DNA from 4 places in the Bradyrhizobium prioriisuperbiae genome. Region 3 is predicted to be linked to each of the others. Evidence: riboswitches for the same ligand, from Rfam matches in the RefSeq annotation. Region 3 holds a riboswitch; each other region holds the start of a gene.
The links. Region 3 has a riboswitch for cobalamin ahead of cobG (precorrin-3B synthase). Riboswitches for the same ligand answer to the same signal wherever they lie in the genome.

Region 1: linked by a shared signal. The riboswitch ahead of RS897_RS13945 (DUF1636 domain-containing protein) and the one ahead of cobG (precorrin-3B synthase) in region 3 are both predicted to bind cobalamin.
Region 2: linked by a shared signal. The riboswitch ahead of RS897_RS14005 (TonB-dependent receptor) and the one ahead of cobG (precorrin-3B synthase) in region 3 are both predicted to bind cobalamin.
Region 4: linked by a shared signal. The riboswitch ahead of RS897_RS40950 (TonB-dependent receptor) and the one ahead of cobG (precorrin-3B synthase) in region 3 are both predicted to bind cobalamin.

The regions. Positions count from the first base shown of each region.
Region 1 is NZ_CP135921.1:2,957,713-2,961,531, forward strand. It holds gene cobT (nicotinate-nucleotide--dimethylbenzimidazole phosphoribosyltransferase) at 1-207, opposite strand, end outside; gene cobS (adenosylcobinamide-GDP ribazoletransferase) at 316-1,074, shown strand; gene RS897_RS13940 (histidine phosphatase family protein) at 1,076-1,654, shown strand; cobalamin riboswitch at 1,795-1,975, shown strand; gene RS897_RS13945 (DUF1636 domain-containing protein) at 2,082-2,534, shown strand; gene cobU (bifunctional adenosylcobinamide kinase/adenosylcobinamide-phosphate guanylyltransferase) at 2,531-3,064, shown strand; gene cobW (cobalamin biosynthesis protein CobW) at 3,084-3,819, shown strand, end outside.
Region 2 is NZ_CP135921.1:2,973,050-2,976,868, forward strand. It holds gene RS897_RS14005 (TonB-dependent receptor) at 1-2,002, opposite strand, end outside; cobalamin riboswitch at 2,116-2,308, opposite strand; gene RS897_RS14010 (Lrp/AsnC family transcriptional regulator) at 3,165-3,647, opposite strand; gene hppD (4-hydroxyphenylpyruvate dioxygenase) at 3,766-3,819, shown strand, end outside.
Region 3 is NZ_CP135921.1:5,736,378-5,740,196, forward strand. It holds gene RS897_RS27145 (serine hydrolase domain-containing protein) at 1-186, opposite strand, end outside; gene RS897_RS27150 (hypothetical protein) at 510-728, shown strand; tRNA gene RS897_RS27155 (tRNA-Thr) at 1,571-1,642, shown strand; cobalamin riboswitch at 2,116-2,323, shown strand; gene cobG (precorrin-3B synthase) at 2,547-3,710, shown strand; gene RS897_RS27165 (precorrin-8X methylmutase) at 3,710-3,819, shown strand, end outside.
Region 4 is NZ_CP135921.1:8,816,450-8,820,268, reverse strand. It holds gene RS897_RS40950 (TonB-dependent receptor) at 1-1,665, opposite strand, end outside; cobalamin riboswitch at 1,772-1,977, opposite strand; gene RS897_RS40945 (CbtA family protein) at 2,039-2,782, opposite strand; gene RS897_RS40940 (CbtB domain-containing protein) at 2,792-2,974, opposite strand; gene RS897_RS40935 (hypothetical protein) at 3,032-3,289, opposite strand; gene RS897_RS40930 (GntR family transcriptional regulator) at 3,510-3,819, shown strand, end outside.

The sequences.
Region 1 (3,819 bases), 2.8 Mb from region 3:
GACCACAATCTTCACCCGGTCGAGGCGCGGGATGTCGCGACCCTGCCAGGTTGCAAGCCATGTCGCCAGCTGTTCCAGCCGGCCCAGGCTGCCCGGCGGTTTGGTCAGCACACTCTGCCGTTCAGCGGCGACGGTTGCCGCCTGTACGTTGCCATGGGCAAGGTCGTGGCAGAACGTGTGGATATCGTTGCTTGTTTCGAAGCGCATGAAAAACCTGCATAGCGTTTTCCGATCCAGCCGGATCGGACATACGCGTCAAATTCCAAGTTGAAGCATTTTCCGGCAAGGTGCTGGAAAATCGCCCCGAGATCGGCGATGTCTCATAACATGAAAGACTGGCTCGATGATCTGCGTCTCGCCATCATGTTCCTGACGCGGCTGCCCATTCCGCATTCGGATGGCGTTGTCAACTTCCAGCGCGCGATGCGGGTGTTTCCGTTGGTTGCGGCGGGGATCGGTCTGGTCATGGGTCTGGTTCAGCTTGGCCTTCTCAGACTCGGCCTGCCGGCGCTGGCTGCGGCAGCGCTGACCCTCGGCGCCAGCGCGCTGCTGACAGGAGCCCTGCATGAGGATGGCCTCGGCGATACGGCGGATGGTTTTGGCGGTGGCCGCGACACCGCGGCGAAACTCGAAATCATGCGCGACAGCCGGATCGGCACCTATGGGACGCTGGCGCTGATGGTCAGTTTCGCCGCCAAGCTGGCCGCGCTCGCGGCGCTGCCACCAGCCTTTGTCATTCCTGGCCTCGTCGCCACTCATGCGTTGGCGCGCAGCCCGCTGCCGGCGATGGCCGTGCTGCTGCCGCCGGCGCGCAGCGATGGCCTCAGCGTCACGGCGGGAACGCCCGATCAGGCTACGGCGATCACGGCTGCCGCGTTCGGGTTTGTCATCACGCTGATCTGTCTGCCGTGGAGCGCGGCCTTCGCGGCAATTGTGGCGACGATCCTTGCCGCAGCAGGCATGGGATGGCTGGCGCGCCGGCATGTCGGCGGTTACACCGGTGATGTGCTGGGCGGCACGGAGCAGGTCTGCGAAACGCTGATCCTGCTGCTGTTGGCCGCACGGTTGTCCTGAGATGAGCAGCATCGCGCGGTTCTGGCTGATCAGACATGCGACGGTCGATGGACCGCGTGGCGTGATCCATGCGCCGGAGGCACCGGCGGATACCAGTGACGTAGCCGCCTTTGCGGCTCTGAGAAACGTGCTTCCGCTGGCGCCGGCCTTCTGCAGTCCGGCACGCCGCACCCGGGAGACCGCGATCGCACTCGGCCTCGACCCCACGATCGCGCCAGCGTTTCGTGAGCAGGATTTCGGTGCCTGGACCGGCCGCCGTCATGATGATCTCGCTGCGGAGATGGGCGATGCCTATCGGGCGTTCTGGGATGCGTCCGCGAGCAACCGGCCGCCGGGCGGTGAGAGTTTTGTCGACCAGATCGCGCGGGTCAGGAATGGCCTGCAGGAATTGCCCGACGGAGATGTGATTCTTGTGGTGCATTCCGGCACGGTGCGAGCCGCGCTGGCGATCGCGCTGGATATCACTCCGGATAATGCCTTGCGCTTTGTCATAGATCCGTTGTCGTTGACCCGAATCGACCGGCTTGACACCGGCTGGCGCATTGTCGCGGTGAACCGTCATGCGTCGGCGCGCGGTTGACCCCGGGCACCCCGGCGGATACCGTCCCGCTCGATGGTCCTTCCACGAGCGCGTTTTTAAGCGAAGTGGGGACCGGTTCGCGTGAAGAAAACGCGCTCTAATATAATTAGAGCGAATTCGAGCGCAAAACCGGTGTCCACTTTTGCTGAATTCGCTCTACGAAGGTGAAAAGGGAAGCCGGTGCGAGCCTGTCTCAAACCCGGCGCTGCCCCCGCAACTGTAAGCGACGAGCCTGTGCCGAAGCCACTGGGAGGTCCCGGGAAGGCGGCGATCAGGCAGCGACCCGCCAGCCAGGAGACCTGCCATCACGAACTGTGCTTTGGCGGCGTTGGGGCGGGGTGCACCTGACGGGAGCGTTGACCGATGGCTTGCGCCATCGCGCGATCCGACAAAGCTCGCGGCCTTAAGGCCTGAATTTGAGCTTGTGATGGATCGTCCCGACCCGGACCCAGGCACCACTGTTTGTTTCGCGCCCGATGAGCCCGCGGTGCTGCGTGATGACGTCGTCGTCAGCGTCTGCACCACCTGCCGCGCCGCCGGTTCCAAGGAGCCCGCGACCGAAGGGCCGGCGCTGCTGGATGCGCTGAAGCAGACATTCGGAGACAATCGGCAGGCCCGCGTGCGCGCTGTGCAGTGTCTCAGCGTATGCAAGCGGCCGGTGACGGTCGCGGTGACCAGCAGCGACGGCTACACTTTCCTGTTCGGCGATCTGGATGTCGAACGCGGCGTGCCGGCACTGGCGGATTTCGTCGAATCCTATCGTGTGTCCAACCACGGGCTGGTTCCCTGGCGCGCGCGCGCCGAAGTTTTGCGCAAGGGCATGGTGGCGCGCGTCCCGCCGCCGGGCTGGTCACCCGAAAATGGCGAGCCGCCGAAATGACGGCTTTGGTGACCACGCTGGTGCTCGGCGGCGCACGTTCGGGAAAATCGTCTTTCGCGGAAAAGCTGATCACGGACAGCGGCCTGTCGAAAATCTATCTCGCGACCGCAACCGCCGACGATGACGAGATGCGCGAGCGCATCGAACGGCATCGCGCGCAACGTGGCGAGGGCTGGCGCACCATTGAAGCGCCGCTCGATCTGGTGGAAACGCTGGCGCGGGAAGGTCGCGATGGCGTGGTGCTGGTGGATTGCCTAACGCTGTGGCTCTCCAACCTGATGCATGCCGGCCGCGATGCCGCGCGGGAATCGCAGCGGCTTGCCACCTGGCTGACGGTATCGCCCGGCCCGGTCGTGCTGGTATCGAATGAAGTCGGCCTTGGCCTCGTTCCCGAAACGCCGCTCGGCCGCAGCTTTCGCGATGCACAGGGCCGGCTCAATCAAATCATTGCTGCGGCGGTACCCGACGTTGCTTTTGTCGCCGCCGGATTGCCGCTCTGGCTCAAATGCTCATCGTCCTCGACGACCTGATACTGGAGATGTCTGCCACATGACCACCCGTGTTCCCGTGACCGTGCTGACCGGCTTCCTTGGCGCCGGCAAGACCACGCTGCTGCGCTCGCTGTTGACGCAGGCTGACGGCCGCCGCATCGCCGTGATTGTCAACGAGTTCGGCGATGCCGGCTTCGATGGCGGCCTTGTGGAAGAGTGCGCGGCCAAGGCCTGCGCCCCCGGCGATATCGTCGAGCTCACCAATGGCTGCATCTGCTGCACGGTGGCGGACGATTTCATTCCGACCATGGACAAATTGCTGTCCCGCGATCGGCCGCTCGACGCCATTGTCATCGAAACCTCCGGACTCGCGCTGCCGCAGCCGTTGCTGAAGGCGTTTGCCTGGCCGGATGTGCGTACCCGCGCCACCGTCGACGGCGTGGTGACCGTGGTCGATGCCCTGGCGCTGGCTGAGGGACGTGTGACGCTTGATGAAGCGGCGCTGGCCGATCAGCGCGCCGCGGATCCGTCGCTTGATCATGACGACCCGATCGAGGAGGTGTTCGAGGACCAGCTCGCCTGCGCCGATCTCGTGGTGTTGTCGAAGAGTGATCTGGTCGATCCGGCGGCGCTTGGCGATATCGAGACGCGGCTTGCGGCGACACTTCGCCCGGGCGTGCGGCTGGTGCGTTCGGGCGGCACGCTGCCGCCGCATGTCCTGGTAGGATTGAACGCCACGGCCGAGGACGATCTCGCGGGCCGCGCCGGACATCATGGCGAGGAAGAAGAGCACG
Region 2 (3,819 bases), 2.8 Mb from region 3:
AGTCATAGTACAACGCATTGAACATGTTGTTCGCGCTCACTGACCAGAAGAACCGGTCGTACTCGCCGCTCAGTTTGACGTCGACAGTCGCATTGGCTGGAATGAACGATTGAGTGTTGGCTTGATCGTTGTCCATGCGGCGGCGGCTCCAATAGCGGACCGTCGCGTCGACCACGACATATTTCTCCCAGACGTTCCAGGTGACGCCGGCGTTGGCGGTAAAGCGCGACACCAGCGGCACATCGTTGCCTGTATACGCTCCCTCGCGGAAGACTGCGCGGGTGTAAGCGAGGCCGCCGCGCAGCAGCACGCTATCGCTCGCTCGAAGCGACGCCATGGTTTCGCTGCCGTACCGACGCGTCGGGTCAAGGTTGCGGTTGAAAAAATTCACTGGATCGAACTGGATCTCGTTGGTCAGATCCATGGTGTAGACGCTCGACTGCGCTTCGAATCTGCCGGCCTTCACGCGAAATCCGCCTTCGATGTCATGCGAGGTCTGGGTTTTCAGCGTGAAATCACGAGGAGCGGCGTTGAAATTCGCATCGAACAGCGGCCCGGCCGCGACGCGTTCGTCGACATTGGGGGTGCGGAATGCGCTGGCGGCGCGACCGAAGACCGAGAAGGTTTCATTGAAGCGATGCTCCAGGCCGATATGCAGGGCGTGATTGGTTTCACTGTCATCGAGCGGCGCGGCCTGCGTTTCGCCGAAGTAGTTCGGGGCGGCCGGATCGAGGCGGTCTCTTGCCGTGACGCTGGTGCGCTGAACGCGGCCGCCGTAGGAGATGTCGGTCGACGACAGAATTCCCACCGTTTGCTGCCAGTAGGCGGCGAGGGTCTGTTGCGACAGGTCATAGACGTGAACGGGTGGAGCGCCCTTGAACGCGGGCCGGTCGGAGTGGTAGGTCGCGTCGTAATAATCGATGCCGGTGAGGATATTCGAGGGTAATCCGAAAATTGGATTCTTGATGCTCAGCCGGGGCGTGATCGACCATGTGGTGAGTGTGGAATCGACGTAACTGAAGTTGAAGCTTTGCAGCGGAACATTGCCGAAAAAGCCGGCCTGCTGTTGCTTGTTGCGAACCCCGCCGTCGACGATCAACTCGCCGCCGTCCCAAAGTGTCTTGGTGAAGCCTGTCGTGGCGTTGGCACCCTGCTTGTCGCCATAGTCGAACGGCGTATTTGTACCCCTGCGGTTGGTGAGAAGCTGATTAAGTCCGATGGATGGATCGACCGTTCTCGGCCCGGGGAATCCTAAATGCTGCTTGTCGCCGGACAGTGTCAGGAAGGTGGTGAAATCCGGTGTGGCATAGCGGACGTCTCCGATGCCGTTGACCTGATTGCTGGCGTTGTTCGCCCGGTAGCCGTCAGATGTGAACATGCTCCCGTACACCGATGACGACCATGGGCCTTGGGTGACAGCGGCGGACAGCGAGCCGATACGCTGGTTGAAGGAGCCCGTGCCGCCTTCGATCCGCATCGCAACAGGCGGACCGGCCTTGACCTTGGTAACGATGTTGATGACGCCACCGACCGCGTTGTCGCCGTAGAGCACCGCGCCGCTGTTGCCGCGGGTGATTTCGATCCGCTCGATAGAGTCGCGCGGAATGGTCGACAGGTCGACGCCGGCCTGATCGAGGTCATTCACGCGGCGGCCATTGATCAGCACGAGGGTGTTGGCGGTGGCGACAGCACCAAATCCCCGCAGGTCAATGGAGGTGCCGACGCCGTTGGCGCCTCCATACAAGGTCTGGACCTGCACGCCGGGCACCTGCGCGATGATGTCCGGCACGGATTGAGCGGGTGAGCGGGCGATATCGTCGGCCGTGATTACGGATGTTGATGCCCCGACAATGCCGTTCGACAGCCGGCTCGCGGTCACGGTGATGGGCGCCAACTCCTGGATCTGCTGCGCCTGCGCGACCGGTCCATTCAAAACGATTGGCGCGACAAGGCAGCTCGACGCCAGCAATTGGCGCCAACGAGAATGAAGTACGGTGAACATGATACGCAACCTCGGTTGACGTCAGTGGCACGTCACAGCAACCGAAGGGCCGCACTCGGGGGGGACTCCCCTCATAAAGCCAAATGTCTGTACTCCCCGACCGACATCGTCGCGTGTGACCACTTCTGACGGCAGGTCTCCTGGCTCGCGGGTCAACGCCTGCTATCGCCTTCCCGGGACGAGTATCCCAGTGGCTGAAGATAGAAGGCTCGTCGCTTACAGTTGCGGGGGCAGCTGCGGCATCGGAAAACTCCTCACCGCATTCCCTTTTGATCCCGATTGGGAACCGTCAACGCAACGTTAGGATTTGGCCGGCTTTGGCGTCAATAGCGGCAGCGGGAAGGAGTAGTCGTGGCGACAGAGTGTTGCGCGTTTGTCTCAGAACGCAACGGTCGCGGACGCGCAGTTAACTTCTGGAACGGCATCGGAACGAAAGCAGCCCGAATCGGCCGAATCGCCGGTTACGACGATGTCGCATGCTCGATCTAGCGAGTGAGCATGTATCAGACACAAGATGGCGCCTCGACAATACTGGGATGGGCGTGCTTGGGCCCGCAAACGTTAATTGTGCTGGCTTGCGAGGTGCGGGCTCAACGGAAGATCGCTGCTGCGACCGGACACGTGGTGCAGTGATCGCATAGCCGATGCCATAGGCCTGTCCCGGAACGCAACGCGTGATCGTCGCGCCATTAACATAGAGAACGGTCCTGGAACGAAGCGGGCCCGAATCGGCCGAATCGCTTTTGGTGACCATATAGCGTGCTCGATCTAGCGAGCGAACAGCGTGCCAGACACAAGATGCGTTTCGACGAAGATTGGAATGAGCGTGTTTGCGGCTGCAAAACGTTAATTGGACTTGCCTACGAGGTGCGGGCTCAAGGGAAGAGATCGCAACGGTGACCGGGCGTGTGTTGCGCGGTCCTCGCGTCGCCGATGACCAGAAGGCTTGTGCCAGAACGCAACGGGCGAACGTCACGCCATTAATAGAGAGAACGGCACCGGAACGAAGGGAGCTCGAATCGGCCGAATCACTGTGGGCTCGATTCTACGTATGCTTGATCTAGCGATGAACCGTTTTCGCGGCACAAGATCAAGCGAGCCCGCGGTGCGAGACGATGGACTCGCGGCGGGCAAACGTTAACGCGTTTCGCGGAAGACGGCGTTAGTCCTTCAACGGCAACTTCCGCGTCGTCTTCAGGCAATCGAGCACGATCGACGAGCGCACATGCGCCACGCTTTCGTGGGGCATCAGCACGTTGTTGACGATGTCGGACAGGCTCTTGAGATCGCGCAGCGCGATCTTCAGCAGATAGTCGGCGTCACCGGTGAGCGCATAGGCCTCTTGGATGGCGTCCACCCGTCGCACCAAGTCGCGAAAACGTTTGGCATTGTTGGGCGAGTGGGTCGCCAGCGTGATGTGCACCACCGCGATGACGTTGAAGCCCAGCGCCTCGCTGGAGAGATCGGCATGGTAGCCCTGGATGATCTTGTCCTCCTCCAGCCGGGTGCGGCGGCGGGAGCATTGCGAGGCCGACAGTCCGGCGATATCGGCAAGCTCCTGGTTGGTCAGGCGGCCGTCCTCCTGCAGGGCGGCAAGGATCTTCAGATCGAAAGCATCGACCGCGGTTGCGGATGTCAAACTCATGCATGAAATCCAGACTTAGCGCACGAATCGTGCGTATTTTTGGGAAACCCACCTCATTATGCATGAACATTGCGCCAAAAATCAGGGATGATGCAGGAAGCAATCAGGGAGAATTTCCATGGGTCCGTTTCCGCACGATGCGCCCCCCGCCGTCATTTCAGAGCACAATCCG
Region 3 (3,819 bases):
AAGAGGTGAAGGGACACCCGATGCTGCGATGGTCGCGGTCGGCAGCAGCTGGCGGACGTTGCGAAAGCTCCAGGTCGTGAACGGATAGGTTCTCCAGTTCGCGAGGGTGACGAGCTTGTCGGCCGGCGGCGGAAATCCATCCATCAGACGTGGTGCAGTCACTGCGTTTCCTTTTTTGGCTTTGATCTGCTGTGCATTTTGCGGGGAATTGATTGCGGCGCAAGTTGGCCGTCTTGATTTCGCGAAACAGTGAACAGGATTGTGCCCCACGAAAAATCATTGAATTCAGTGGGGTTCGTTCCGCATGTCGGTTCTGCACGTCGTTGCGTTGCCGCGCGAGCGCCGCAAACCATCTCAGTGACGATTTGAAGCCATGCAGCAAGCGCAGTCCATGCTGCTGCACGCGATGACGGGATGGTGTCGAATGGTCACAGGGATTTAATCTGCCGGACTCACATTGGTCACGTTGTTCGGTCACTTGTCGCGCACCATTCGATACGGAGAGTGCAATGACACGAAGTTCCCACAACGAGTTCGACTCTGAGTTCGTCTCGACGCTGAGGGCGGTGTTGGACGAGGCAGTGAAACGGATTTCCCAAGAAAATCGCACGCCGGCGACCAAGGCCAAAATGGCCGAGCGGATCGTCAGGAGCGCGGCGGCGGGCGTCACCGATGCCGGCGATCTGATCTCGGAGGCCGTGGAAGAAGGACGCGTTCCGGCCGCCTGAGCGCGTGATAAAGTTTAGGACGAAAACAGGCTCCGGGTTTCCGGAGCCTTCGTATTTTAAGGCCCGGTATTTAAGGCCCGTCATTCAAGTCGGCATTTGAGGCTCATGCACGCCAGCAAGAATCGGCAGACGGACTCGGTTGCGGCGTTTCGGCAAGAGGCGTACCGACAAATAAATCGCGGGACTCTTTGCCGGCTCCGGAGTCAGATTATCGCATGTCATATGCGATTCTCAGATCGACATGCGACGGGGCGGCGCTGCAGGCGACGCTCGTGGTAGCATTGGTCACCGCAATTTCGGTGAACGCGGTGCTGCTTCTTGCATTTGTCGGCTAGTTCTCGCCGGCAATAATTCTCCGGCAACCACGGCCGCGAAGCCCGTTCCAAAGCGTCCTGATGCCTATCTGAACTGCGCGCGGCATAGCGGGCTGAGCCTCTTGATATTCTTTTCCATGCAAGCGGTGACCCGGCTGACATTTGGAATGGCGTCGCGGCACAACCGGAAGGCATCGGCACGGCAGGCGCGGCGCTGCTCCGGCGTGCCTGCGGCGTGAGCCGAAAGGACACTCGCAAACGTCAACAGGACGACGGCGAGCGCTAGGCGCTGGATCGGTTTGACCTTGAACACGGCAGCTCCTTTTTTGGGCTCCGGGGCGGGGAGCCTGAGGTTTGCCACGTTTGGATGTGCGTGGGGCGCGATGTTTCCCAAACCGGTTGTGGTTTTCGATGCAAAATCAATAAACTTTGTGGAGCGGCCTCTCAATCCGGGCGATTTTCGGGTGTTGTCTCCACCCGCAGCTGGGTCTTGTCCCTCGCGGGAGACGCTGCTAGCTGTTCGGCGGCGCCGGCTTAGCTCAGCGGTAGAGCAGCGGTTTTGTAAACCGAAGGTCGGGGGTTCAATCCCCTCAGCCGGCACTAGTTTCTTCAATAAAATCAATTATTAGATGTGCGGTAGGTTTTGCTGGCGCAGACCTCTCCCGCTGCAATAGCCACCCGATAGCCACGGATTTTCGACGGCGTCGATTCATATTCGTTCGTTTGTCGCGCCACTTGAATGGCTGAATTTCCGACATCTGATCTCGCAAGGGGAGATCGCAGCGTGATGTCCGATCTCCCGGTTCGCCACCGGCAGTTAGGGTGATATCGCCCATTCGTCGATCGGGAATATCCGCATTGTTGATGCGCGCGAATTAACAAGCCGCGTCGGGCGGCTTGTGTGAGGGCGCGAATTGCCTGGCCGTGCAGAGTCGAAATTGTCCGCCATCTTCCCTGGTTCTCCCGACGGTTTCACGCCTGGCTCATGGACCATGCGTCGAGACGAAGACATGAAGCTGGTCGAAAGCCTCCTGAAGCAACGAGCCCCTCGCTTGACAAGTTGTCCGGCCGCTGCTGATGGTGTTCACGCTGGTTCCTGTCCTGCGACAGGCGAAGAGGGAATGCGACAGGGCCTCGAATTTGGCCCGAATCGCAGCCGCCCCCGCGACCGTGACCGGAGAGATGCCAAAGCCACTGATCCGTGTTGGGTTGGAAAGGCGGGCATCAAGGGCAAAATCCCACTCTGCAAGCCGGGAGACCTGCCAGCACAGGAATTGAAACCGGCGGGCGGGGTGGTTCCGCAACGGGGGACCGACCCTCAATCACGGTTCGTCTGCCTCATTGTCTCCGCCAAACTGCGAGAAGGGCGATGACCGTTACACTCCCCGTCTGTGCGCCATGCCGCGCCGGTGGTAGACCAAGAGACATCAAGACCACGGCGCGTGCGCGTCTGCGTCCGGAGGATGCGGTCCAAGTCGGTTACAGCCATGTTGAGTGAGGTTGCGTGAGTGCCGTTGCGATCAAGGGCTGGTGCCCCGGCGCCTTGCGGCCGATGCGATCGGGCGATGGACTCGTGGTTCGCGTCCGGCCGCACGGTGGGCGGATCGATGCACAGCAGGCGGCTGGACTTGCGGCACTCGCAAAACGATATGGCAATGGCCTGATTGATCTGACTGCCAGGGCTAACCTTCAGATCAGGGGCGTCAGCGATGAAGGCTACGGGTCTCTGATCGAGGAGCTCTCTCGTTTGCGCCTGATCGACCCGGATCCGGAATCGGAGACGCGGCGCAACATCCTGGTGACGCCGTTCTGGGACTCTGGCGATGAGACCTGGTCTCTGGCCACGGAGCTTGAGCAGGAACTTGCGCTGGGGTCGCTCAGCCTGCCGGCCAAGTTTGGATTTGCCATCGATTGCGCGGCGACCTGCGTGCTGGCCGGCGCATCTGCCGACATCCGTTTCGAGCGCGACATTGCGGGTGGGCTCCTGGTCCGCGCCGATGGCCTGCAGACGGGTCGTCCCGTCACGCGCGCAGAGGCCGTGAAGGTTGCGCTCGCGCTGGCTGACTGGTTCGTTGATTCGGGCGGTGCCCGGGACGGGCGAGGGCGGATGGCTGCGCATATCGCGGCTGGTGCAACACTCCCTGAAGCTCTTCATGGCCATGCCAGGCCCGCTCGCGTGCTGGAGGTGCCGCAGCCCGGACTCTCTGCGTATGGCGCGATGGTCGGCGTGGCGTTTGGGCAGCTCACTTGCGACCTCCTCGGTGATCTTGCCGGGCACGCACAAGGTCTGCGGCTGACGCCTTGGCGCATGATCCTTGCGGAGGGGCTGCGCGAGATGCCGGAAAACAAAAGTCTCATCACAAACCCTGACAATCCGATGCTGCGCGTTGTCGCCTGCAGCGGTGCGCCCGCCTGCCGGGATGCGCATGCCGACACGCGCACACTTGCGGCGGCGCTTGCCCCGCATCTTCCTGCCGATGCCCGGCTCCACGTGTCCGGTTGTGTGAAGGGGTGCGCTCAATCCGCTCCGGCTGCGATTACACTGGTTGCCACCAGCTCCGGATTCGATCTCGTCCGCGGTGGCTCGACGCGGGATATCCCCGTCCTGCGTGGACTGAGCTGTGCCGGCATGGTCGCGAACCCCTCTGCGCTTGTGGGAGGGCACTGATGCCACACACCTACGAGACCGATGGTGCCGCGATCTATCGCCAATCCTTCGCAACGATCCGGGCGGAAGCGGACCTCACCCGTTTTTCGCAGGACGAGGAGCCGGTCGT
Region 4 (3,819 bases), 3.1 Mb from region 3:
CGCAGCGCTCGTCGTGATCAGGGTGCCGACCGGATCGGTGCCGACGGTGTATTGGCCGTAGAACGCGAGATCCTTGATCGGGGTGTAGACCACGCCGGTCCGCCAGCTCGTGCCCGACAGCGCGGTCTCGAAGCTGTTTGCCGGATTGCGGTAGTCGGTGCGGTTGATGGTTGGCTGATCGAAGTTCACCCCGCTGATCACCGTGAGCTGATCGGACAGCGTCAGCCGGTCCTCTGCGAACACCGAATACTGGTTAGTGACGGAACGGAAGCCGAGAGCGGTTGGGCTGGTGGTGTCGAAGAATGATCCTGGATTGAAACTATAGAGATCGACCGACGACGCACCGGCATAGGGCGAGTTGTTGGTGTGAGTGAAGGCAATCCGGTTGACGTCGAAGCCGACCACGGTTTCGTTCTTGAAGCCGAACAGGTGGCCGCGGATGGTGGCATCCATTCGGTTGCCGACCTGGGTCTGATCGTGCAGGATCTCGATATAGTCACTGCGATCGATCTTCCCGGTGGCTGGATTGAATGAATAAGATTCGATATCGCGCCAGTGCCGGCGGGTGGTCAGGGTGTACATCGTGTTGCGCACCGTGACGCTGTCGTTGACATCCCACTCGGTCTTGAACTGGGTCCAGTTGTCCTGATAGCGGATGCGGCTGTCGAGTGCATTGTAGTTCTTGAACCGTAGTGAGTCGTCCAACGTGCCGTTGATCAGCGGCGCACCGAAATAGCGCGACGGCCTGCGGTCGGCGTAGTCGTTGGAGAAGGTGAAGGCGAGGTTGTCCGCCGCCTGCAGCCGCACCGCGGCGGAGATCGCGAGGTTCGAGGTCTTGTCGCGGTCGACCCAGCCGTCGGACATATTGCCGGTGGCGGCCAGGCGATAGCTGACGTTGGGGCTGATCGGGCCGCCGCTGTCCACCGACAGTCGCCGCGTCAGATTGGTGTCCAGCGACAGCTCGGCTTCGTTGCGCTGGACATCGAGCGGCTTCTTCGGGACCACGTTGATGACGCCGCCGATCGCGCCCTGGCCATACAGCACCGACGCCGGGCCGCGCAGCACGTCGATGCGTTCTGCCGACCAGGTGTCGTATGGGAAGGTGATGGTGCCGGCCCCCGGATAGAAACGGGTGCCGTCATAAAGCGTCATCACCGAGTTGGCGCCCGAGAAGCCGCGAGAAGTGAAGGAGATACCGCCGTTACCCGGCTGCGGAGTCGCAGTAATGCCGGTGGCGTTCTGGGTCACCGCGTCGAGTACGTTGTGCTGGCCTCGCTCGCTGATGGTCTGCGCGCTGATACTCTCGACGCTGGCCGGCGTTTGCAGTGGCGTCAGGTTGAGCCGGCTGCCAGTCGCGGTGCGTTGCGTCAGGTCGAGCGCCGGCTTGGCCGCGGCTGCTTGTAGTGACGTCGTGGGGGGAGAGGTGCCGCCGGCTGAACGGGCCGCCTGCCGCGAAGCGACGGCAGCGGCACGCCCGCGTGTGTTGCTGGCCCGCGCCGGCTTGTTGCGGGCGGCGGGTGCCGGAGAGATCTCGATCGGGTCGAGCGAGCCGGGCCGCGTGGCGGTCTGACTCCGGCCGTCTGATGGCATCAGCATGGAAGATAAGGTGAGGGAGCACAGCAGGCCGGCGCTTCGTCTCAGCGCGGCATAGGAACGCGGGATCATCAGGCAACTCGCGGTTACGTGGCACGTCACCGCGAACGCAGTCTCCCCGTCACCTTTCCGGCAACGGTTCGGCTCCCACCAGGACGCCCCCGCCCGATGTGCTCGCGTGTGACCACGACTGACGGCAGGTCTCCTGGCTCACGGGTCATTCGCTTTCGTCGCCTTCCCGAGCTTTTGCGGCCCAGTGGCATGTGACGATGGCTCGCCGTTTACAGTTGCGGGGACAGCTGCGGCATGAGGCCCGATATCAGGTCAGGCCCGCACCGCATTCCCATTTGATCCCCGAAGGGAACCGTCAAAATGACGATAGGTGGTCACTACCCGAGCGTCAACACGCTGAAAGTGTCATACACGGTTCGGTCGTGCGGGTTCGTTATGCCGCGGGAATTGTGACAGACGCCGGTGCTGAAAAGTATCGATAGGCCACGCTGGTTACGCTGCCGAGCAGGCTCCAGAACAGCAGGCTGGTGACCGTGGCGGCAACGACGAAGCGATGCGACAGGGTTTCCGGCACGATGCTGTGGGCATTCTCAACCTGTGGCGCGCCGATCGCATGCGGTAGGATCAGGAGCGCGATGCCGAGCACTGCGGCCCACGGCGCGCGCCGGAGAAACAGCAGGCCCAGTCCGCCGGCCGTTGCCGCCGCCGTCCCGACCCACCAGATCTGGCGCGCCAACAGCGGAGCCACCGGCATGCCCGGAAGTTCGGGCGGCAGGCCAAGACCGGGCGCGATCGTGAACACGGCAAAGCCGCTGAGCCCCCACAGCAAACCTTCATGCCATGTCACGACAAGGCCGCGCAGTGCGAAAACTCCCGCCAAAAGCAGCGCGAAACCGATCGCGGTCAGGATGTTGGCCGCGGCGGTATAGGAGTTGCGCTCCCAGCCGTTGCGCGGCTCCCACGCCTCAGTATGGTCGTGGCCGGCATGGTCGTGGTCGGCATGTCCGACAGTGACGGCTGGTTTGTTGGCGGAGGCCGCCGGCTTTTCCGCGGTCTTCTCGTAGGTTTCGCCCCTCAGGATCAGCGGCACGGTGCCGAACTGCTGCACCACCGTGATCAGCGCGCCGACAATGAACCCGGCGACCATGGCCGAAAAGACGATTGAACGAAAAATCACGTGACTGACTTAGTGGCAGGGGAAGGCGTTGGAATGCCGGACGTCATGGGCCGCGTTGTGCACCACGTCGATGTGGGAAAAGCCCACCATGCCGATCACGAACAGGCCGAGCGCCATCGCCATCACGGCCTGCAGCACCACGCTGGCGTCCTTGGTGGCAACGGGCAGGTGAGCGGTCTGGGATTGCTGCATGTCGGGCTCCTCAATTCACGGCACCGTTCTAATCGATGCCGGGCGTGCTCGCGACGATTATTTTTTCAGGGCACGTGCCACATCGCGGCTGGTGAGATGGAAGTTGACGCCTTCGGCCAGGTTCTTGCGGCTGATCTTGGCGGAGGCCGCGGCCTGAAACGCGGGCTCATGAGTCCTGAAATAAGCCAGGCAGTCGTTCGGTGCGGGGAGCGACCGCAGCAGGGTGCGGAAGGCATGCCGATGCACCATGCAGAAGCCATGCTGGCCGTCGGTCTCAAACATCAGGGCATCGATATCGTCGCGCCAGGTCGCCATTCGCACGCCAGAGTGAAATCGCCGGAGATCGTCATCGACCTCTGCGACAGGGCGGTCGCCAGATCAAGTCACCGACATCGCGCCGGGACATCGGAACCAGACCCGGCAAGGGGGTGATCCAGGTTGCCGGCGGGACAAGCCGCGATCTTGACATATATATAAAGTGAGGCATATCATTCGAATTCTGAGTTCGGAATTCCGAATTCAAAAATGGTGGCCCATGTTTCCGCTGGATCAAGCCCCGAACCTGATCGAACAGGTCTACGCCCGGATTCTCGAAGGGATTTCCGACCACACCCTGCCGCCGGGCCGGCGCATCCGGCAGAGCGAACTCGCCGAGCAACTCGGGGTGTCGCGTCAGCCGGTCAGCCACGCGCTGCATCTGCTGCATCGCCAGGGGCTGGTGGCTGAAAGCGGCCGCAAGGGCTTTGAAGTCACCCGACTCGATCCCGTCCGCATCCGCCAGCTTTATGAAGTGCGCGGCGCCATCGATGGCCTTGCCGCGCGGTTGGCGGCCGAGCGCGTGAAGG